Regions from separate parts of the Acidihalobacter sp. genome, predicted to be linked through region 3. Evidence: predicted binding sites of a transcription regulator. Region 3 holds the regulator's gene; each other region holds the start of a gene.
The links. Region 3 encodes sigma-54, which starts transcription at its own class of promoters, with help from an activator protein. Its sites were predicted from a motif close to TGGCANGNTNCNTGCTT; they were not measured.
Positions count from the first base shown of each region.

Region 1 (7,837 bases), on a different contig from region 3:
GCGGCAGGCGGCGACTCGTTCGAATTGCACTATTGTGCCCGCTCTCCGGAGCGCACTGCCTACCTCAACCGCCTGCGCACAGCTTCATACGCCAGCCGTGTCCACTGCCATTTCGACGACGGCGACGCTGCACAGCGGCTGCAGGCAGAGCGTCTCTTCGCAGACTCGCCGCGCAATACACGGCTGTACGTCTGCGGCCCGAAGGGATTCATGGACTTCGTGACCGGCGCAGCACGCGCCGCCGGCTGGCCCGAGTCCCATATCCACTTCGAATACTTCGTCGGAACGACCGCCGCCACGGCAGACGACAGCTCTTTCGAAGTGATGCTCGCCAGCACCGGACAAGTGGTCACCGTCGCCGGCGACCGTACCGTGGCCCAGGCTCTGAACGACAACGGCATAGAGGTCGCGCTCTCCTGCGAACAGGGCATCTGCGGCAGCTGCGCCATGCGCGTGCTCGATGGCGTTCCCGATCATCGCGACCTCTATTTCAGCCCCGACGAGCATGTCGCCAACGACCGCTTCACCCCTTGCTGTTCACGCGCCAAGTCGGCCCGTCTGGTAATCGACTTTTGACACACATCCGGTCACCGGCCGGATTGACGACCGAGCGTTCGCCCGAGCCCTGCGGGGTTCCCGCTCCACGCAAGCAGACCACCATAACGAAAGAGGAGAGAGCAATGACGACCGATAGCAACAGTCCCTATCTGATGAATACCTGGCATGTCGCCGCCCTGTCGCAGGAAGTCGACGGCGAACAGCTGTTCCATCGCCGCCTCCTGGACACGCCGGGACTGATCTACCGGCAGGCTGACGGGACACCCGTGGCACTGCACGACCGCTGCCCGCATCGCTTCGCGCCTCTGCACCTGGGCTGGCGCGAGGGAGACGAGGTGGTCTGCCTCTATCACGCGCTGCGCTTCGACTGCTCCGGCCAGTGCACACGCAACCCCCACGGCCCCGGGCACATCCCAAAGGCCGCCCAGGTGCGGAGTTTCCCCGTGGTTGAACAATACGGCTTCATCTGGATCTGGATGGGGGACGAACCCGCCGACCTCGGTGAACTGCCGGATTTCGGCGAGCTGACCAGCGGACATCCCAACAGCGTCGGTTACACCTAGATGCCGGTGAAGGGTAACTACGAGCTCATCATCGACAACGTGATGGACCTCAGCCATATCGATCATGTACATGGCGAGATCATCACCACCCGGGGCCAGCTCACGCCGTTGATTCCCAACGTACGCGAAACCGACCGTTCCGTGTCCGCGCGCTGGGAGTGGAAGCAAACGCCGGCGATGATGATCTTCGCCAGCTTCCTGCCCGCCCCCGAAGCCGAGGCCAGGCATTTTTTCGACATCACCTGGACGCCGCCCGCCAACATCCAGCTCTCCGTCGGGGCGATCCAGGGCGATGGCGCACTCGACCTCGAAGACTGCATCGGCCAGTACGACCTCCACACCACCACGCCGGAGTCCGAGGACAGCACGCACTACTTCTTCGCCACCCGACGCAACCACCTGGAAGAGGACGGCGAATACAACCAGCAGAAAATCCAGGCCATGCACGCCGCATTCGAACAGGAGGACGTACCCATCATCGAAGCGGTGCAGCAGGAAATGGACACCACCGACTTCTTCGGCCTCAACCCCGTCCTCATGAGCAACGACGTGGCGCCGGTGAAGGTCCGCAAGCTACTCAGGCGATTGATCGAAATGGAAGGGCGCAAGGGGGCGCGCGGCCTAGTCGCCTCGCTCGACTCACCCCGTCATGACCGACGCCATGGGCGACGGTCATGACGGGCAGCACCGCAGACAAGGGTCTCTGCGGCGCTGTCGGCAACACGAAGGAAGAGCATGAACGACGAGCGCGTGAAGCGCCGGACGCTCATACCGCGGACACCGCGACACCCGATCGAGGAGAAGACGAAGATGTCCCAGAAAGGAATTCTCAGGCCCGGCCATGTATGCATCCGCGTCATGGATATGAATCAGGCCGTCAAACACTATACGGACCACCTTGGTCTCATCGAGACCGACCGCGACGATCAGGGTCGCGTCTATCTCAAAGGCTGGGACGAATACGACTGGTTTTCGGTGGTTCTGCGCGAAACGCAGGAAGCGGGAATGGATTTCATGGCCTTCAAGGTTCGCGATCGTGTCGCGCTCGATAGCCTTGAAAAAGACCTGAAGGCCTTCGGCTGCACCGTGGAACGGCTCCCGGCCGGCGAACTCAAGCACTGCGGCGAGCGAGTCCGATTCGACTCCCCCGCCGGTCATTACTTCGAACTGTATGCGGACAAAGACTATTACGGCAACGAAGTCGGCATCACGAACCCCGAGGCATTCGTCGACGGAATCAAAGGCATGGGGACACACCGCTTCGACCACTGCCTGCTCTACGGCGACGAACTGGACGGAAGCGTCAAGCTGTTCCGCGACGTGCTGGGATTCGATATAACCGAACGGGTCCTGGATGGAGACGTCATGGTCGGCGCATTCATGGCCTGCTCCAACAAGGCGCACGACGTCGTCATCATCAGGCACCCGGAGCCCGGCAAACTGCATCACGTCTCCTTCCTGCTCGACAGCTGGGAAGAAGTCCTGCGAGCCGGGGACATCATCTCGAAGTACGATCTGGCCCTCGACATCGGCCCCACACGCCACGGCATAACGCGGGGCAAGAGCATTTACTTCTTCGATCCATCCGGCAACCGTAACGAAATCTTCGCCGGCGGCAGCACATGGTACCCCGACCACCCTACGGTCACCTGGAACGCGGAAAAACTGGGCAAGGCGATTTTCTACCACGACCGCCAGTTGAACGAGAATTTTCTCAGTGTCGTGACGTAATCGAAGCCGCCACCGGCCGTCTGCCGACGACACGTCGAGGCGGCCGGTGGCGATGCGTCATCTTTTCGCAATGCGTTAAAGTAGAAGGTCGACTCACACGCGCGAGCACGGAATCATGGCCGGATCACTCTTCGATCAACTCAAACAGGCCGGTTTGGTCGACGACAAGAAGGCCAAGCAGGTCAAACGCGAGAAATACCAGCAGATCAAGCAAGGCAAGGGCAAGAAAGGCAAACAGCCTCAGGCGAAGCCCGACGATGCCGCGGCGCTCGCCGCCAGGGCCGCGCAGGACAAGGCCGAGGGCGACCGCCAGCTCAATCGCAAACGGCAGCAGCTACTGGCGGAAAAAGGCGAGCGGGCCGCACTGCGGCAAATGATCGAAGCCAACCGGCTGAGCGATTACGCAGGCGAACGCACCCACCACTTCACTGATGACGGCAAGGTGAAGACGCTATATGTGAACGACGACACGCACGCACGGCTGTCCGTCGGCAGCATTCGCATCGCGCACTTCGACAACGGCTACGCACTGGTGTCCGCCGCCACCGCCGAGAAGATCGCGCAACGCGACGCGAACGCCCTGATCCCGCTGCCGGAAGGCGATGCGACGCTCTCCGACGAGGATCGGGAGTACTACGCTAAGTTCGAAGTACCGGACGACCTGAGCTGGTAGTCGAGAACCGTCAAGGCTATAAGCAACCAGATCAAAAACGTAGGCTGCCACCCGGGAGAACGACTGATGTCGATAATCTTTACTCTTCCGAGATTTAAACATGACGCAAAAACACATAACTCATTGCATTAAAATATAAAAATCATTTAGGCGTGTTTTTTGCTTCGTTGTTAAACCGCAACCTATAAAGCCGGACCCCAAAGGCCAACGGAGGGGCAGGATCACAAGTAGCGAGGCATAGATCCATGACATACAAACTAATCAGACTCATCGCGGCTGTAGTCATTGCCGCAGGAGCGGCACAAGCTCACGCTGGCATCATCGGCTGGACCACCGTGGGCAACTCCGGCGTCTCAAACTCCACCGATGGAGTGGTCAGCATTCCAAGCGGTTATAGCAGCGTCAACTGGATCTCCACCTATGGTGGAATTGACAACAACAACGGCGGCTACGGCGGCACCAACGGTTCGACGGTGACATCCAATCCGTTCCTCGTATCGAATGCCGGCGACGCGCTGGCCTTCCAATTCGACTTCATCACCTCGGACGGTACGAGTTCCTTCCCAGACTATGCATGGGCGAATCTTTACGATTCCTCCAACAGCCTAGTCGCGACTTTGTTCACGGCAACCACGAACCCCTCTGGCAGCGCAGTCCCCGGGATTGGCGCTGGCCTACCGGCCATCAGTGCGACCATCAATCCGGCGGCCGTCACGATAACCACGGGCCCCGGCTCCACTGTCTGGTCTCCGCTCGGCACGTACTCGGGCGAATGCTATCAGGGCTATGGAAAAGGCTGCGGGAATACGGGCTGGGTGTCCGCCTCGTACGACATTTCCACTCCCGGTAGCTACTACTTGACCTTCGGAGTGGCCAATGCCGGGGATACCGAATACGACACGGGGCTGGCCTTCGCCGGTACGACCATCGGCGGCAAGCCTATCGGCAATGTTCCGGAACCGCCTGAGTTCGGCATCTTCGCTATCGGTCTAGCGATGATGGCATTACTCCGTCGCCGCAAACCAACCTAAATAGCTCTGGTGTATCGAATCAAAAAGCCGCCTTTACGGCGGCTTTTTGATCCGCTTCCTTCAGCTTCTCTTCCAGCGCGTCCACGCCGTCGATGGCGAAGAACTGGTCCTGCGTGCCCCAGTGGCCGAGCAGCGGCGCCTTGATCTTGCCGGCGTCGACGTAGTCGAGCAGCGGATAGCCGTACCAGGTGACGTTGGCGTCGCTCTCGGGAACGAACACCGCCGCCAGCAGGGTGAGCGCGCCGCCCATGCAGTAGCCCATCACGCCCGCCTTCGAGCTGCCCGATTCCTTGAGGTACTGCACCGCGCCACGGATGTCCTGCGTCGCGGCGTCGGCGAAGTCCAGGTCGTTCATCAGATGCTCGGCCTCGTTCGCCTCCAGCGCCAGTTTGCCGCGATACAGATCGGGCACCAGCGCGCGGTAACCGGTGGCGGCCAGCTTCTCGGCGACGCCCTTGATCTCGTCGTCCAAGCCCCACCACTCCTGGATCACCACGATGCCCGGCGCCTTGCTGCCCTGCGTCGGCTCGACCATGTAGCCGTTCGAGGTTCGGCCGTCCGGCCGCGTGTAGCTGATCATCTCACCCATGACGTCCTCCAATGAATTCATGAATCGACCGTAGCCTGCCACCCGGCACGCCCGAACGCGGCAGCTACGCATCTTGCACTGCAGATTATGACAGCCCGCCTACGTCTGATCGCCGCAGACCGGCTCGGTTCCCGAAAGCCGTTTCCGTCAGGCGGCAGACTGCTCCCGCGGCATCCATGTCAGGGCACCCCCGCTTCGCTATAATGGCCGATCCTGCGCACTCCCCCACGGTCCAGCAATGAACTTCATCGAAACCCGCGGCAACGACGACCAGCGTCCGGCCCAGGTCAGCTTCTCCCAGGCCATCCTCAGCCCCATGTCGTCCTTCGGCGGCATCTACGTGCCCGAGCGTTTGCCGACTCTGGATATCGAGTTCCTGCGCGCGCACCTCGAAGGCGACTACAAGACTCTGGCCCGCGACGTACTGGCCTCCTTCGAGCTGGATATCGACCCTGCGCTGATCGACGAGGCGCTGGCGCTGTACGACGGCTTCGACGACCCGGCCAACCCGGTGCCGGTGATGAAGGTACGCGACGACCTCTACGTCAGCGAGCTGTACCACGGCCCCACGCGCGCCTTCAAGGACATGGCCCTGCAGCCCTTCGGCGTCGTGCTCTCGGCACTCGCGAAGCAGCGCGGCGAGCAGTACCTGATCATGGCCGCCACCAGCGGCGACACCGGCCCCGCCACGCTGGAGACCTTCAAGGACCGGCCCAACGTCAAGGTCGCCTGCCTCTACCCGGACGGCGGCACCTCCGACGTGCAGCGCCTGCAGATGGTCACCGAGGACGCCGCCAACCTGAAGGTCATCGGCATACACGGCGACTTCGACGACGCCCAGTCCGCGCTCAAGCGCCTGCTCGGCTCCGAGGCCTTCCGCACCAAACTCAAGGAAAGGCACACCCACCTGTCGGCCGCCAACTCGGTTAACTTCGGGCGCATCATCTTCCAGCTCATCTACCACATCCACAGCTACCTGGAGCTAGTGCGCCAGAGCGCCATCGCGCTCGGCGGCCATGGACATCCTCAAGTCGTCCAACGTCGAGCGCGTGCTGTTCGACCTGTACGGCGCCGAACGCACCCGCGAACTGATGCGCCGGCTCGACGAGGAACGCCACTACGAGCTGAGCACCGACGAGCTGGACCGGCTGCAGGAAGTCTTCGCCGCCGACTGGTGCGACGACGACACGGCGAAGGGCTACATCCGCAAGGCCTTCGATGCCGGCTACCTGATGGACCCGCACACGGCGACCTGCTTCAAGGCCTACGACACCTGCCGCACGCGGAAGCTGGCGACCATCGCCTACTCGACCGCGGAGTGGACCAAGTTCTCCCCGACCATCGCCAACGCGCTGACCGGCGAGGTCGACGCGCACGACATCGACGCGCTGAAAACCATCGCGACGCAGGCGGAGACGCCGATCCCGGCGCGCATCCAGGCGCTGTTCGACAAACCGGTCGCGCAGGGCGGCGTGGTCGACAAGGCCGACATCGAAGACGCGGTGTTGAGCTTTATCTGAGCAGAACCACTGCCCGAAACAGAACGACGGCATCGAGCAGCATGAGCGGACGGTCAACCAGTGACCGTCACGTCACGCCGTCAACACATCGCACCGAAAAACGATGCCCGGCCGCCGCAGCGCTTTTCAGCGCTCCGCACGCCAAACGCCGGCGCGCGGAGCATTGTCCTTATTCGCGCGGCCTACCGCCGGCGCCTGAAGATCGACTTCAGCCCGTGGTGAGTCTTCGCATGATGCGCGGCCGGCATCCCGCTTCGATTCTGCGGGTCCGTCGAATTCATGCTGCGATAAAGTGCCGTACCGAGAATGGAAGCCAGGTTGTTGCCGTGTTGCGTGCAACCGTGACAGTTTTGCGCGTTCATGGTCGATCCCCTCAATCCAGCGCACGCCCCTTAATCGTGCAGCCCGAATGTAACGACCATGCCTTACCGCATAACTTGACTTACGTCAAAGACTTAGAACATTTTTCCGCGTTGCCGACAAGCGGCATGAAAAGGGGGGACGAACAGTTCGCCAGCCCCGCCCTTCAGCACTCAAACGGCGGACGCAACCGCTTCGGCGAACTCGTCGATGGACTCCGGCCGAGTATCCCAGGCGCACATGAAGCGGCAACCGCCACCGGCGATGAACTCGTAGAAACTCCAACCTTGTTCACGCAGCCGCCCGGCCACTCCCGGCGGCAGTGTGGCGAAGACCGCGTTGGCCTCCGGCGCGCGCGGCGCCGACACCCCCCGGAATGGCCCGCAGCCTCTCGTGGAGACGCTTGGACATGGAGTTGGCGTGGCGCGAATTGGCGAGCCAGGTGTCGTCCTCCAGCAGCCCGAGCCAGGGCGCGGAGATGAAGCGCATCTTGGAGGCTAGCTGCCCGGCCTGCTTGACGCGGTAGGCGAAGTCCTCGCTGAGCTTGCGGTCGAAGAACACCACCGCCTCGCCCACCGGCAGACCGTTCTTGGTGCCGCCGAAGCACAAGACGTCGACGCCGGCGCGCCAGGTGACGTCCACAGGATGGCAGCCCAGCGCGGCGACGGCGTTGGCGAAGCGCGCGCCGTCCATGTGCACCCGCAGTCCGTGCACCTTCGCCATGTCCGCGACGGCGCGCACCTGCTCCACGGAGTACAGCGTGCCCAGCTCGGTGGCCTAGGTCAGGGTGACGACCTTGGGTTTCGGATAGT
Region 1 is NZ_JARRQY010000018.1:12,639-20,475, reverse strand. Features, by position in the region: gene P8014_RS07950 (PDR/VanB family oxidoreductase) at 1-576, shown strand, start outside; gene P8014_RS07945 (Rieske 2Fe-2S domain-containing protein) at 681-1,121, shown strand; gene P8014_RS07940 (hypothetical protein) at 1,122-1,799, shown strand; gene P8014_RS07935 (catechol 2,3-dioxygenase) at 1,932-2,852, shown strand; gene P8014_RS07930 (DUF2058 domain-containing protein) at 2,968-3,525, shown strand; gene P8014_RS07925 (NF038132 family protein) at 3,771-4,556, shown strand; gene P8014_RS07920 (dienelactone hydrolase family protein) at 4,576-5,166, opposite strand; gene P8014_RS07915 (hypothetical protein) at 5,231-6,046, opposite strand; gene P8014_RS07910 (hypothetical protein) at 6,162-6,665, shown strand; partial or broken gene P8014_RS07905 (low specificity L-threonine aldolase) at 7,317-7,837, opposite strand, start outside.
Region 1: P8014_RS07925 (NF038132 family protein) is a predicted target of sigma-54. The motif match lies at 3,674-3,690, and genes of this name have one in related genera.

Region 2 (7,837 bases), on a different contig from region 3:
GGATCTCACTGGATCGCTGTCTGGCGAAATACTCTTTGCTGACAACGGCTTATGGAACTCAGTGGATTTCCATGGAAGCTGAATTGGAGCGGGTGATGGGAATCGAACCCACGTTAGAAGCTTGGGAAGCTCCTGTTCTACCATTGAACTACACCCGCACGGGTTGGGATTCTACGGAGCCCATGTCCGATCGGCAAGCCGCACCAGTGCAGCTAAGCTACATTCCTGATGTCCGTACGAGCATACGGCTTCCGCCTGAACATCGAATCGATGAACCGCATCCCGGCGACGGCCCTCGCGCGAACGCACCCGAAACGACTCAAGAGGAGGAAACGTCATGGCGGGCAAGCGCCTACTCATGCTGGTCGGGGATTTCGGAGAGGACTACGAGATCATGGTTCCTTTCCAGGCACTGACCATGGTCGGGCACGAAGTCCACGCCGTCTGTCCCGACAAGAAAAAGGACCAGACGATCAAGACCGCCATCCACGACTTCGAGGGAGATCAGACCTACACCGAGAAGCCGGGCCATCGCTTCACCCTGAACGCGGATTTCGACAGCGTTGACGAAAGCAGCTACGACGGCCTGGTCATCGCCGGCGGCCGCGGGCCTGAGTACATACGCCTCAACCAGCGCGTATTGGAAATCACCCGCCACTTCGCCGACGCCGACAAGCCGATCGCGGCAATCTGCCACGGCGCGCAGGTATTGGCGGCAGCGGACGTGATCCGGGGCAAACGCCTGTCGGCCTATCCGGCCTGCGCGCCGGAGGTGCGTCTGGCCGGCGGTGAGTATGCCGACATCGGGATGGATGAGGCCGTAACCGACGGCAAACTGGTCAGCGCCCCCGCCTGACCCGCACATCCGGCGTGGATCGCCGCCTTCCTGCAGGTCTTAGGCACACGCATCGAGCCCTGAGAGAACGAACGATCCATGCGGAAAACGGGGTAATGCTCGGACCCCGCCAATGGGCCAAGGCAGGACGAGAGGGAAAGCAGGCGACGGCTAACCCTTTTCAAGCGACTCAGTGTCGCCGCCTCCATTGGCGGGGTCCACATGGACCACCGCAACGCGTACGCCACGGCGGACAATCAATGCAAACCCCACCCATGGGCCCGACGTCGATACGCCGCTAACGCCAACCTCAGGAAGAAGTCTCCTCCATCTCCTCGTCCTCGCTGTCCTCCGCGACCATGCCCAGCTCCTTGATCTTGCGCGTCAGCGTGTTGCGCCCCCACCCCAACAGCTTGGATGCCTCTTGGCGGCGCCCACCGGTCCGATGCAGCGCGGCTTCGATCAGAATGCGCTCCAAGCGTGGCAGTGCCACATCGAGCAACGGCTCATCCGCCATGGCCACGTGGCGCTGCGCCCAGCGCGCCAGCGGCGCCTCCCAATCCAGGCCTTCGCTCGAGGCCTGACGCTGACGCAACTCCGGCGGCAGATCCTCCAGATGCAACTCGTTGCCGGTAGCCATCACCGTCAGCCAGCGGCAGGTGTTTTCCAACTCGCGCACGTTGCCGGGCCAGGGATAGTGGACGAGGTGCTCTATCACCTCCGGCAGCGGCAGCTTGGGCGTGGTGTCCAGCTCCTGCGCAGCCTGCTGGAGGAAATGCTCGAGCAGAATAGGAATGTCCTCGGGGCGCTCACGCAGCGGCGGGAGGCGCAACCGGATTACGTTCAGACGATGCAGCAGATCCTCGCGGAACTGCCCTTCGGCGACTCTGCGTTCGAGATTCTGGTGTGTCGCCGCGATGATGCGCACGTCGACACGAATCGGCGTGTGTCCGCCAACACGGTAGAACTCGCCATCGGCCAACACGCGCAGCAGGCGCGTCTGCAGCTCCGGCGGCATATCGCCGATTTCGTCCAGAAACAACGTGCCGCCATCGGCCTGCTCGAAACGGCCGCGGCGCTGCGTCTGCGCGCCCGTGAAGGCCCCTTTCTCGTGGCCGAACAATTCCGACTCCAGCAGATCGCGCGGAATCGCCGCGGTATTCAGCGCGATATACGGCCCTCCGGCCCGCGGGCTGTGTTGATGCAATGCACGCGCGATAAGCTCCTTGCCGGTGCCGGATTCGCCCGTGATCAGCACCGTGATGTTGGAGCGTGCCAAACGGCCGATCGCCCGGAACACCTCCTGCATTGCGGGCGCTTCGCCAATGATGCCGGCGCCATCCTCAAGCGACTCGCTGACGCGCGGCACTGGGCGCTCGCGCGCACGCTGCACGGCACGGCGGGCAAGTTCGACCGCTTCGTCCACGTCGAACGGCTTGGGCAGATATTCGAACGCCCCGCCCTGATAGGCGGCGACAGCGGCATCCAGGTCAGAATGCGCCGTAATGATGATGACGGGCAGCTCCGGATGTCCTATATGGATCCGCTCGAGCAGTTCGAGCCCGTCCATGCCCGGCATGCGGATATCGCTGATGACGGCGTCCGGGCGCTCATGCTCAAGCTGTTGCAGCACCGATTCGGCGTCGCTGAAGCTGTGTACGTCGAACCCCGAACCGCTCAGGGCACGCTCCAGCACCCACCGAATGGAGCGATCGTCATCGACAACCCAGAGACTACCGTTGTGGCTGACATTCATGCATTTGCCTCCAAAGGCAAAAGGAGGGTGAAAACGGTATGGCCGGGACGCGACTGGCACTCGATCAGACCGCCATGCTGCGTGACCAGCGATTGAGAAATGGCCAGACCCAGACCGGTTCCGCCAGCCTGACCCGAAACCATGGGATAAAACATGCGTTCGATGAGATTGTCGGGAATGCCTGGGCCGTTGTCGTGCACCTCGATCACCGCGATAAGCCGGTGACGCGTACCGCCGATGGTGTAGTTGCGCGCGATGCGCGTGCGCATGAGGATCTCGCCACGCCCCTCGAGCGCATGCACCGCGTTCTGTACGATGTTGAGCACCGCCTGGATGATCATGTCGCGGTCTATGTACAGATCGGGAATGCTCGGATCGTAGTCCGTGTTGAGCGCAATGCCTCCCGGCGACTCGACGCCGACCAGCTGTCTGACGCGCTCGAGAATCTCGTGCACGTTGACCGACTCCATGCGCGGACGGCTGTTGGGGCCCAGCATCCGGTCCACCAGCGCCCGCAGGCGGTCCGCCTCGCTGATGATGATGCCGGTGTATTCGCGCAGGCCCTCGGAATCCAACTCGCGTTCGAGCAGTTGCGCGGCGCCGCGCAGGCCGCTCAAAGGATTCTTTATTTCGTGCGCCAGACCGCGCAACAGACGACGCGCCGTCGCCTGCTGGGTCAGCAGGCGTTTTTCCCGCGTAATCCGCAGCTGACGATCGATCTGGCTGAGTTCGAGCAGCAAACCCTCGACCGCCTCACCGGTAATCCAAGGTGAAAGCGTGCAATCCACTGTGACGTCGCGTGCGCCGGGCAAAGTGAGCGTTTTCTCACGTTCGGTCTGCGGATGGATGCTCGCCATGACTTCTCGCATCGCTTCCACAAATCCGTTGCCATCCGAAAACATCGCTTCAGCCGGCTGACCCAACATGTTTTGCGCACTGTGTTCCAGTAGCATCTCGCCGGCGGGATTGAGGTATACGAGACGCAGATCCCGGTCGAACATGAACACCGAAGTGGTCAGTCCGTCCAGAATCGCGTGCGCGTCGATCGTGCCAGTTTGAAGTGCAATCTGATTCATCAAGGCATCATAAAGCCGCCCTACCGGGGCATATCGAACGCTCAAGCAATATCCGCGCCCACCCATAGCCCCGCCAAGCCGCTCCCCTACGGACTAGAACGCACCATTGTCGGGCGAAACGCCCCAAATAGGGGCTGTATATCGGAGGACAGAAAAGGCACAGAACCCGCCGCAGCAGAACGCACGGCTCCAATCCGGGAGCCGGCCAAGCGCTGGCCGCCGCACCCACGAGGAGTCCAGCGCGTCGCGCAATAGCGTGAGCAGGCCCTAAGGAGCCGATCCGGCCGGCTTCTTGAACAGAATCGAATGGCGCAACACGTAAAAAGTGATCGCCTTGGAACGACGCAACACCTGGCCCTGCACATCCGTCAGCACGACATAGGCGTGATGAGCCCCACGATCTAGATTCTGTTGCCGAACATCGAGCGAACGGCCGACGTAGACGACTTTTTCATCGAGATACAACTGCAGCGCCTGCCCCTTGGCAAGTTCCGGGCTGACCTGCAGCTTGATGGTGATATCGCCATTGTTCGCACGCAGGGCCTGCTCGTTCTTGGGGCTGACGATGCGCAGCTGCGGCTTGGCCTGCTCGGTGACGGCCGGAGCGCTCTGCGGCGCCGCCTGCGCGGCCGAATTGGGAGCAGGGGCGGCCGGCACGGTATTCAGAGGCTTGAGTTCAACCGAGTGCGACGCCACGCCCGACGGAGGCTTCTGGTCGGAAAAGACGGTATTGCCCTGGGCATCGGTCCAACTGTAGATCTGCGCCCCCACCGCGACAGGCAGGGCCAGGCAAACGACCAGGAAAAGCAATAAACGCTGCATGCCTTGAGCATAGGCGCTGCACGGCGCTCGCCGCAAGCCGCATTCGTCGGCCTGGAGTGACCATCGAAACGGCGCACGCATAAAGACCAGCACAAAAAAGAAACGCCCCGTGCGGGGCGTCTCCGTGACAAACCGCTGCGCCTGAACGGCTCAGAGGCTGTAATACATATCGAATTCCGCCGGATGCGTGGTCATGCGCAGGCGCGTGACCTCCTCCATCTTGAGTTCGATGTAGGCATCGATGGCGTCGTCGGTGAACACGTCGCCGGCCTTCAGGAAGTCGCGGTCGGCGTCGAGCGCGGCCAGGGCCTGCTCCAGCGAGCTGCACACCTGAGGAATCTTCTTTTCTTCCTCCGGCGGCAGGTCGTACAGGTTCTTGTCCATGGCTTCGCCGGGATGGATCTTGTTCTGGATGCCATCCAGGCCGGCCATCAGCATGGCCGTGAAGGAGAAGTAGGGATTGCCGGTCGAATCCGGGAAACGAACCTCGATACGGCGCGCCTTCGGGCTGGACACCCACGGCACACGGATCGAAGCGGAACGGTTGCGCGCGGAATACGCGAGCATCACCGGCGCCTCGAAACCCGGAACCAGACGCTTGTAGCTGTTGGTCGATGCATTCGCGAAGGCGTTGATCGCCTGAGCATGCTTGATGATGCCGCCAATGTAGAACAGCGCCGTTTCGGACAGGCCGCCGTACAGATCGCCGGCGAACAAGTTGACGCCGCCCTTGGACAGCGACTGGTGCACGTGCATGCCGTTGCCGTTGTCGCCGACCAGCGGCTTGGGCATGAAGGTGGCGGTCTTACCGTAGTTATGGGCGACGTTCTGGATGGTGTATTTCATAATCTGGTTCCAGTCCGCTCGCTTGACCAGCGTGCTGAACTGCGTGCCGATCTCGCACTGTCCCGCAGTCGCCACCTCGTGATGGTGCACTTCGACGGGCACACCCATTTCCTCGAGCACTTCGCACATCGCCGAGCGCAGATCCTGCAGCGAATCGACCGGCGGCACCGGGAAGTAACCGCCCTTTACGCCGGGACGGTGACCGATGTTGCCTTCCTCGAACACTTTCTCGGAGTTCCAGCCAGCCTCGTCGGAGTCGATGCTGTAGAAGGCGCCGCCCATCTCGGTGCCCCAGCGCACATCATCGAACACGAAGAACTCGGGCTCGGGGCCGAAGAATGCGGTGTCGGCGATACCGGTGGACTTCAGGTAGGCCTCGGCGCGCTTGGCGATGGAACGCGGGTCGCGCTCGTAGCCCTGCATGTTGGAAGGCTCGATGATGTCGCAGCGCAGGTTCAGGGTGGTCTCGTTGAAAAACGGATCGATGACCGCGCTACCTGCGTCGGGCATCAGAATCATGTCGGAAGCCTCGATGCCCTTCCAACCCGCGATGGAGGAGCCGTCGAACATCTTGCCGTCCTCGAAAAGGCCCTCGTCGACGGTGCTGGACGGCACGCTCACGTGCTGCTCTTTGCCGCGGGTATCGGTGAAGCGGAAGTCGACGTATTTGACGTCGTATTCCTTGATCATGTTCAGAACGTCTGTCGGGGACATGCTAATGGACTCCTCACGCGTGGAACGTTTCTCGAAATGGACAGGCATCGCTCCAGCAATGCTCCTGCTCGACGGTCATAAGCAGAAATAATGCCAAGCCCGGCAAGCTCCCGCCACCAGGATTTGCCGGAACGACCCAAATGCTTGCCGCACCAATCTAGTGCAACAAAATCGTTTTCGCACCAAATTAGGTGCTTGCACAGCGGAAATAGACCATCACCTCTCCAACCTCCGGCAAGGTCTTGGACGCTTCGGTCAATTCGTGTGCAATCTGCTTCGCCTCCTTCGTCCCGGACATTTCGCGCAGGGACAGAAACAACTCCAGATGAACATGGCCGTCTAGGTAATGCAGGCCGACATTCTCCAGCAGGGAGGCCGCGGGAATCTGCCCCCACTGCGCCCGCAGGCGACTCATCAATTCGCCGCGCAGCGGCAATCTCGCACAAGCCGCCTCACGCTCGTCATCCTCGGGATCGATGTGGACGGTAACGTCCGACATCTCCTCGAATTCTTCGATCAAGCGGTGCTCGACGGCTTCGCTGATCCGATGCCCCTCGGACACGCTGATACGGGAATTGACCAGAATGTGCACGTCCGCCAGCGCTTCGCCGCCCATGCGGCGCGTGCGCAACATGTGCAGACCGCTGACACCATCGGTATCGAGAATGGTACGCCTGATCGCCTCGACCTCCTCGGGCTCCAGCCCGGTATCGATAAGCTCGCGCACACCGCTGGAGGCCAGCTGCCAACCGATGCGCGCAATCATGACCGCGACCACGATGGCCGCTATCGCATCCAGGTAGGGCAAGCCGAGCAACGTGCCGCCGATGCCGGCGAACACCACCAGCGAGGAAAACACGTCGGAGCGATGATGCCAGGCGTTGGCCCGCAACAGACTGGAGCGCACGCGCTTGGCGACATGCACGGTGTAGTGGTAGAGCGCTTCCTTGGACACGATGGCGAGCGCGGCGAAAGCCAGAGCCAGAGGCTCCGGATCGAACAGACGTCCCGGATGGAACAAACGCTCTCCGGCATTGAAACCGATCGCCACAGCCACGCCGACCAGGGCCAGGCCGACGAACACCGACCCCAAGGTCTCGATGCGGCGATGGCCGTAGGGGTGTTCCTCGTCGGCATCCTGGCTTCCTTGCTTGGCCGCGAACAACACGACCGCATCGCTGATCAGATCGGAGAGCGTATGCAAGCCATCCGCGATCAAAGCCTGGGAATGTGCGAAGACGCCGCCAGTGATCTGTGCGGCGGACACCACGACATTGACCAACGCGCCGACCAGAGTGACACGCCGCATCGCGGCGAAGCGGACATCGGGGGTGGAAAGGTCGGAGTCGGGCATCAGGCGATGGGTCAAGATGGCGGAACGGCGATTATGCCATAGCCGTGCGCTCAGCCGAGCTCGATCAGAATCTCCACTTCGCCATCGATCTCCTGCGTCTCGATCACACGGTGGCCGTGTACACGGCACCACGCCGGGACATCGGCCAGAGCGCCCGGATCGGTGCAGAAAACCCGCAGCCGGTCACCTGTCGCCAGCCCCTTAACCCGATCCTGCACGCGGATCACCGGCATCGGGCAGAGCAGCCGGCGCGCGTCGAGTTGGTACTCGGAGGACTCAGACATACCAGCTCTGCGCGACGTCACCAATCGGAAGCGGCGCAATGTTCAAGCGCCGCGGCTCGTCACCGGGCTGCGTGACGGCGACTTCGACGCTTGCAGCGTCGCGGCCCTGACTGAAGCGCGCCACGATCCGCGCAGCCAGGGTCAGGTCCT
Region 2 is NZ_JARRQY010000034.1:46,516-54,352, forward strand. Features, by position in the region: tRNA gene P8014_RS12600 (tRNA-Gly) at 85-158, opposite strand; gene P8014_RS12605 (DJ-1/PfpI family protein) at 338-856, shown strand; gene ntrC (nitrogen regulation protein NR(I)) at 1,146-2,591, opposite strand; gene glnL (nitrogen regulation protein NR(II)) at 2,588-3,667, opposite strand; gene P8014_RS12620 (DUF4124 domain-containing protein) at 3,935-4,489, opposite strand; gene glnA (glutamate--ammonia ligase) at 4,640-6,049, opposite strand; gene P8014_RS12630 (cation diffusion facilitator family transporter) at 6,237-7,403, opposite strand; gene P8014_RS12635 (sulfurtransferase TusA family protein) at 7,454-7,687, opposite strand; gene P8014_RS12640 (tRNA (5-methylaminomethyl-2-thiouridylate)-methyltransferase) at 7,680-7,837, opposite strand, start outside.
Region 2: glnL (nitrogen regulation protein NR(II)) is a predicted target of sigma-54. The motif match lies at 3,711-3,727, and genes of this name have one in related genera.

Region 3 (7,837 bases):
GTGGCGCAGGTCGATGATCAGCTGCAGATTCTTCCGGTCCTTGATGGCGTTGTCGCCGTACATGGCGCGAATGTTGAGCACGCCGAGCCCGCGAACCTCCAGCATGTCCTGCAGTACCGCAGGACTGTGGGCCTGCAGCGTGTTGGGCGTGATGCGCGCCAGTTCCGGGGCATCGTCGGCGACCAGCCGGTGTCCGCGCGTGACCAGTTCCAGCGCCAGTTCGCTTTTGCCGACGTTGCTGTCGCCGGCCAGTAACACGCCGATGCCAAGCACTTCCATGAACACGCCGTGCATGGTGATGCGCTCGGCAAGCGCTTCGCTGAGGTAGTAGCGCAGCTGGCTGAGCAATTCCTGTTCGGCCAGTGGCGTGGTGAACAACGGCACGTTGCGCGAGTCGGCCGCGGCGCGCAGGGTCTGGCCGGCGGTCAGACCGTCGGCCAGCAGCACCACGACGGTGGCTTGAAACAGATGTCGGATGGCTTCGGCGCGTTCGGCCGGCGGCAGCTCGGTGAGATATTCCATCTCGGCCGGGCCGATTACCTGAACCGCACTGGTGGTGATGAGGTCGAGATGGCTGACCAGCGTGGCGCCGCCCCAGGGGCAGCGGGCGCTGCTGAGTGCGCGCTGTGCGCCCTTGCGCCCAGCCGTCCATTCGAGCTGCAGCTTGTCGCAAAGAGTCTCGAACAGCATCTGAACAGTCAGCGGAGTGGATTCCATGCTGGCTAGTCTACTGAATTCCGGGGCGCTTTCGGCACTTCTGCGCCCCGGATTCTTGTCCGGTCAGGCGGCGTGCCGCGCACTCCATTCGGTTAGTGCGCGGTAAAGCGTCTCGCTGTCCGTACACTGGCGTAGTTGTGCAACGGTGTCGGCGTCACGAAACAGTCTGGCGAGCTGAGCGAGGATGTCGAGATGCGCGTCAGTGCATTCCTCCGGCACGATCAATGCGAAGAGCAGATCGACGGGGTGTTTGTCGGGCGCGTCGAAATCGATCCCTTCGTGCAGTTTGACGAATGCGCCGACTGCCCGTCCGATGCCTTTCATGCGCCCGTGGGGAATGGCTACGCCCGCACCGAGCCCGGTGCTGCCCAGTCGTTCGCGCGCCAGCAGAGTGTCGAAAACCTCATCGGCCGAAAGGCCGGTTTCCTCACTGCCTAGCAGCTGACCGAGCAATTCCAGAGTACGTTTTTTGCTGGTAACGTCGGCGTTGTCTACGACGCGATCCAGGCTCAGTAGTTCGCCGATCTGCATGGTGTGACCTACAGCGTTGGTGGATTCAGGCAAGACGTTTGTCGGCGTCGGCCTTGTGGTGGTCCTTGATCTTTTCCTTGTGCTTGACGACCTGCCGGTCGAGCTTGTCCACCAGACCGTCGATGGCGGCGTACATGTCCTCGGTTTCCGCTTCCGCATGCAGCTGGTTGCCGCCGAGCAGCAGACTGGCTTCGGCCTTCTGGCGGAGTTTCTCGACGCTGAGCACGACATGTACGTCGATCACATTGTCGAAATGGCGCTCCAGGCGCTGGAATTTCTCTTCGACGTAGGCACGCAGCGGGTCGGTGAGTTCGAGGTGGTGGCCAGTGAGGTTGATCTGCATGGGTGACTCCATTGTTGTCTGTCAGGCCTTCGTCAGGCGTTTGCGTTCGCTGGAAGAGAGAATATTCATGCCCTCGCGGTACTTGGCGACCGTGCGGCGGGCCACCTGAATGCCCTTCTCTCCCAAAAGGGCGGCGATTTTACTGTCTGAAAGGGGTTTGTCGCCAGGTTCCCCTTCGATGAGCTTGCGAATCATCGCGCGGATGGCCACCGCCGAGCACTCGCCGCCGTCGGCGGTGCCGACATGGCTGGAGAAGAAATACTTGAACTCGAAGATGCCGCGCGGGGTGTGCATGTATTTCTGCGTGGTGACGCGGGAGATGGTCGATTCGTGCATTTCGACCTGCTCGGCGATGTCGCGCAGTACCAGCGGTTTCATGGCTTCCTCGCCATATTCGAGAAAGCCGCGCTGTTGTTCGACGATGGCGGAGGCCACGCGCAGCAGCGTTTCGTTACGGCTCTGCAGACTCTTGATGAACCAGCGTGCCTCCTGCAGCTGGTTTTTGATGTAGGTGTTGTCCGTGCTGGTGTCGGCGCGCTTGACCATGGCTGCGTAGGTGGCGTTCACGCGCAGGCGCGGGATGGCTTCGGTGTTGAGTTCGACGCGCCAGCGCTGATCCTGCTTGCGCACGATGACGTCAGGTACGATGTACTCGGGCCGGCGATCGCTGATCTGCGCACCGGGGCGTGGGTTGAGCGTCTGTATCAGTGCAACTGCGCTCTGCAGGCCGGCCTCGTCGAGTTCGAGGCGGCGCATGAGCGTTTTGAAATCGTGGTTGGCGAGCAGATCGAGATGTTCGCCGATGAGCTTGCGGACGGCTTCCAGCCAGGGCGTGTCGGCGGGCAGTTCATAGAGCTGTGCCAGCAGACATTCGGACAGGTTGCGGGCGCCGCAGCCGGGCGGATCGAGGCGCTGGATGAGGTGCCGTACCGCCTCGATATCCTCGATCTCGAGCGGCTCTTCCAGTCCCAGTTCCTGGGTCAGGCTGTTCTGCAGGGTGGGCAGATCTTCCTGCAGGTAGCCGTCTTCGTCGATGGCGTCGATCAGGTTGATGGCGATCTGCCGGTCCTGATCGTTCATCGTGGTGAGGTGGATCTGCCACAGCAGATGGTCGATCAGCGATTCGTCACCCCCGCTTTGGGATTCGTAGGGATCGCGCTCCTCGCCTTCAAGGCGGCCATTGCCGGAGCCTGGTACGTTGGCCGGCTCATAGATGTCCTCCCAGGCGCTGTCGACGGGCAGGTCGTCCGGGATCGTGTCTTCGGCGCTGGTGGTAGAGTCGTCGTTTTCTTGATCTTCGGCCGGGTAGTTCTCGTCGTTTTCCTCGTCGCTGTCCAGCAGCGGATTGGTTTCTAGAATCTCCTGGATGTGGGTCTGCAGCTCTAGGGTGGAATACTGCAGCAGGCGAATCGCCTGCTGCAACTGGGGCGTCATGGCCAGTTGCTGCCCCAGCTTGAGTTGAATCGAAGGCTTGATCATCGGGTTTCCGTCATTGCGGCGTTTCGCCGCTCGCTCCAGCAGGCCGGTGCCTCCTGTCTGGTTTTTGCTGTGTCATGTCCAGGATTATATCGAATCCATCTCGGATGCAAGATGTGCTCTCGATCCGCATGGTGCGCTCTGCTGGCGTACGAGGCCGGAGGCGCCGTCCGCCGAGGTGCGCGAGGCAGCGCTGGTGCGGCATCACAGTTTGAAGTCTTCACCGAGGTAGACCTCGCGGGCCTTGCGATTGTGCAGGATGTCCTCGGGGCCGCCTTCGGCGAGCACGCGCCCTTCGCTCAGAATGTAGGCCCGTTGGCAGATACCCAGGGTTTCGCGCACGTTGTGATCGGTGATCAGCACGCCGATGTTGCGCTCGCTCAGATGGCGCACGATGCGCTGGATGTCGAGTACGGAAATCGGATCGACGCCGGCGAAAGGTTCGTCGAGCAGGATGAAGGCGGGGTCGGCGGCCAGGGCACGGGCGATTTCGACGCGCCGGCGTTCACCGCCCGAGAGGCTGTAGCCGCGGCTGTCGTGGATATGCCCGATCTGGAGTTCCTCGAGCAGGGCGTCGAGCGCTTCCTCGCGGCCCTTGGCATCGAGTTCCTTGCGCAGTTCCAGTACGGCGCGGATGTTGTCCTCGACGCTCAGACGGCGGAACACGGAGGCTTCCTGCGGCAGGTAGCCGATGCCCATGCGCGCGCGCGCGTGCATGGGGAAACGCGTGATCTCCTGTTCGTTGAGCTGGATGTTGCCTCCATCGGCCTGGATCAGGCCGACCATGATGTAGAAGCAGGTGGTCTTGCCGGCGCCGTTAGGGCCGAGTAGGCCGACCACTTCGCCGCTAGCGACTTCCAGCGAGACGCTGGCCAGTACGTCGCGGCCGCGGTAGCGCTTGGCGAGTTCGGTGCCGCGCAGCACGCTCATTGTTTTGGCGTCTCCGCGGTCTTGCCCGTGGCGGGTGTGTAGGTGGCCTCGATGCGTTGTCCCGGCGCGCCGGCGTCGACCAGGTCGCGCCGGATGTCGTAGACGATGCGACTGGCGCGGAAGGCGTTGCCGCGCTGCTGTAGCTGGGCGTCGCCGGTGAGCACGATGCTCTGTTCGGCGGGGTTGTAGACCATGTTCTTTGCCTGGCCGGTGATGCGCTTGCCTTCGGCGGTGGTGTCTTCGAAGGTCGCCGGCGTGCCGATCATGGTCAGTTTCTGGATCGGTCCGCTGTTGGGGGCGAGGATGTCCAGCTTGTCGCCCTTGATCATGAGTTTGTCCTGGGTGACCACCACGTTGCCGCTGTAGTTTCCGGTGCCTTTCTGCTGGTTGAAGCGGAAATGGTCGGCGCTGATGTGTACCGGAGCCTCGGGCGCTGCCGGAGTTTGCGCAGCGGCGGGCAGGGGCGCCAGGCAGAACAGGGCGGTGGTCAGGAGCAGGCGTGGGCTAATGAGATCGTTTCGCATAGTGGTCGTCAGCGCTGGTAGGTGCTGCGCACCTCGCGCAGCAGTTCGAAGACATGGTCGGCGAAGTCGGCGTGAAGGCCAAGCCCCTGTACATGGTAACCGGGAGCGTCGATGGTCGTATGCGCCTGGCTGGTAGCGGTCTGGGTGCGGATGTTGACGTATAGGTCGGAGGTGACCAGCTTGAGTTCTCCGTCGGTGGCCGAACGCGTTATGACCACCCTCTCGGGCATGTGTACGTGTTCGCCGTCGGCCTGCAGGTCCGCGCGGGGCGTGGTCAGGATGACGGGGGCCCCGGTCTGAGGGTAGACGGTCAGTACGACATCCTGTAGGTGGGTGATGTCGTCGGGTAGCGTGTGGGTCAGGGTCGTGGCCTGCAGACGGTAGCGCGGTTTGCCGTTGGTGCGCATCTGGGTCAGCGTGATACCGCTGGCGCGGTAGTCGACGCCGCTGGTGGGCGGGTGCGGTTTGCTCAGCGGCGGAACGAGCTGGCCCAGCAGCCAGGCGGCCATGGCCACGGTGGCTAGTGCCACGGCTCCGTACCACAGGCGTTGGGCGTTCATGCGCCGCTGCTGCCCGGGTCAGCGGAGGTAGGTGGCGAGCAGACGTTCCAGGTTGCCCTGGACCTGCATGATGCGCTCGCAGACTTCGCGCGCCGCGCCGTGTCCGCCGGGGCTGGCGGTGATCCAGTGGGCATGCTCGCGGATCAGGGGGGAGGCGTCGGCCACGGCTACGGCCACACCGACGCGCCGCATGACGGGCAAGTCGACCACGTCGTCGCCGACGTAGGCGATGGCCTCGGGGCTGTGGCGCGTGGCTTCGAGCAGTTCCTCGAAGGCGGGCAGCTTGTCGCGCCGGCCCTGGATGACGTGGGCGATGCCGAGATCGGCGGCGCGCCGTTCGACGACCTGCGAGCGGCGCCCGGTGAGGATGGCCAGCGCCACGCCGCTGTCCTGCAGCATGCGCATGCCGTGACCGTCCTTGGCGTTGAAGGCCTTGTATTCCTGGCCGTCGTCGCCGAGCAGCAGTCGTCCGTCGGTGAGTACGCCATCGACGTCGAAGATGACCAGACGAATGGCGTTCAGGCGCTGTTGCAGGGCATCGTTGGAGAGTTCGAGCATGGTGTCTTCGCTGTCGCTTCGTTTTCAGACCACGCCGGCGCGCAGCAGGTCCTGCATGTTGAGCGCGCCGATCAGGCGGTTGTCGGCGTCGGTAACGGGCAGGGCGGTGATGCGGTGGTCTTCCATCAGTTTGACCGCTTCAGCCGCCAGCGTTTCCGGGTGGATGGTACGGCAGTCGCGGGTCATTACCTGCTCCATGCGTACGCGCTGGATGTCGTGTCCTTGGTTCAGGGTGCGGCGCAGGTCGCCGTCGGTGAATACGCCGATGACCTTGCGTTCGGCGTCGATGATGGCCGTCATGCCGAGATTCTTGCGCGTAATCTCCAGCAGCGCCTCGCCCAGAGGCGTGTCCGGCGCGACGGCGGGAACGGCGTCGCCCTTGTGCATGATGTCGGCGACGTGCAGCAGGAGGCGTCGGCCCAGGCGTCCGCCCGGGTGCGAGCGGGCGAAGTCTTCGGCGGTGAAGCCGCGGGCCTCGAGCAGTGCGATGGCCAGCGCGTCACCCATGACCAGCGCGGCGGTGGTGCTGGAGGTCGGCGCCAGACCTAGCGGGCAGGCTTCGCGCTCCACGCTGACGTCGATATGCACCGTGGCTTCGCGCGCGAGTGCGGAGTGCGGATTGCCGGTCATGGCGATCAGTGGTACCCCAAGTCGCCGGATGATGGGCAATGTGGCCGGACTTGCCCATGCCGAGTACGACGATGCGTCCGCGGCAGGCGTGCAGATGGCGGCAGGCGGCGACGAAGGCGTCGTCCATCCGCTCGGCGAGCGCTTCGATCGCGGCGGACTCGGTGCGGATGACGGCAAGACCGAGTTCGGTCAGTTGGGAGGCGTCCAGATGCATGGCGTCAAGGAGAGAGATAGATCCAGATTTCATAGCCGATGAATGCGGCGAGCAGCAGCCCGCCTTCGATGCGGTTGATGCGGCGTTCGTCGCTGCGCAGGCTGAAGGCGAAGACGAACAGTAGCACGGTCAAGCCGAGCATGACCGGATAGTCCCGGCTCAGAACCTCGCTAGGCACAGGGCCGGGGTCGATCAGGCCGGGCAGGCCGAGCACGCCGAGTACGTTGAACAGATTGGAGCCGACGACGTTGCCCAGTGCGATGTCGGGTTCGCCGCGGCGGGCGCTAATGATGGATGCGGCCAGTTCCGGCAGGCTGGTGCCGATGGCGACGATGGTCAGGCCGATGACCAGATCGCTGACGCCAAGACGCTCGGCGATATCCACTGCGCCCCAGACCAGAAACTTGGAGCCCGCCAGCAGGATGACCAGCCCCAGAACGAACAGCAGCGTTGCGTGCGCGGTACTCATCGCCTGCGGCAGTTCGAGTTCCTCGGCGATGGCTTCCTGGCGACCGGCACGGCGGGCGCTGTAGACCATCCAGGCCAGAATCAGCGCGAGGCCGCACAGCAGCGCCAGGCCTTCGACGCGTTGCAGGCGGCCGTCGGCGAGCACGAAGTAGCCGAACAGCATGGCGATCAGCAGCAGCGGCAGCTCGCGCTGCAGCAGGCGCGAGTGCACGCTGAGCGGTGCGATCAGCGCGGTGGTGCCGAGCACGAGGCCGATGTTGGCGACGTTCGAGCCGATCGCGTTGCCGATGCCCAGGCCCGGGTTGCCCTGGACGGCGGCCAGGCCCGAGACCAGCAGTTCGGGAGCCGAGGTGCCCATCCCGACGATGGTCAGGCCGATCACCAGCGGCGGCACGCCGAGATTGCGGGCCAGCGCCGCGGCCCCGTTGACGAAGCGGTCGGCGCCCCAGATGAGCAGGGCGAAGCCGGCGGCGATGGCGATCAGGGAGAGCAACATGTCAGGGGCTTGGCTTGTCGGCGTGGCGGTGGGCGAGGGCGCGATTATACATTCCGGCTGCCGGCGAGGCGGTCCAGGCAGGCGTAGACGTTGTGGCGCGGGTGCCAGCCCAGTTCGCGTTCCGCGCGGCGCGTGTCCAGCGCCAGCGAATGGCGCGTGCCCTGCACCCAGCCGGGCTCGCCGACCGCGGGCGTGAGCCACCACAGCAGGCGATGTACCACGGTGGCCGGACCCAGCGGCAGCGGCAGGCGCACCCGGCGCGTGTGGCCAAGCATGTCACGCAGGCTCAGGGCCGGCTGCGCCGCCAGGTTGTAGGCTCCGGCAGCATGGTGGGAGAGGGTCAGCGCGATCGCTTCGGCCACGTCGTCTTCCCAGACGCACTGGGTCAGC
Region 3 is NZ_JARRQY010000005.1:7,954-15,790, reverse strand. Features, by position in the region: gene hprK (HPr(Ser) kinase/phosphatase) at 1-717, opposite strand, end outside; gene P8014_RS02250 (PTS sugar transporter subunit IIA) at 781-1,281, opposite strand; gene raiA (ribosome-associated translation inhibitor RaiA) at 1,274-1,591, opposite strand; gene P8014_RS02240 (RNA polymerase factor sigma-54) at 1,613-3,070, opposite strand; gene lptB (LPS export ABC transporter ATP-binding protein) at 3,272-3,997, opposite strand; gene lptA (lipopolysaccharide transport periplasmic protein LptA) at 3,994-4,521, opposite strand; gene lptC (LPS export ABC transporter periplasmic protein LptC) at 4,530-5,081, opposite strand; gene kdsC (3-deoxy-manno-octulosonate-8-phosphatase KdsC) at 5,100-5,639, opposite strand; partial or broken gene P8014_RS02215 (KpsF/GutQ family sugar-phosphate isomerase) at 5,664-6,483, opposite strand; gene P8014_RS02210 (calcium/sodium antiporter) at 6,488-7,447, opposite strand; gene P8014_RS02205 (NAD-dependent epimerase/dehydratase family protein) at 7,492-7,837, opposite strand, start outside.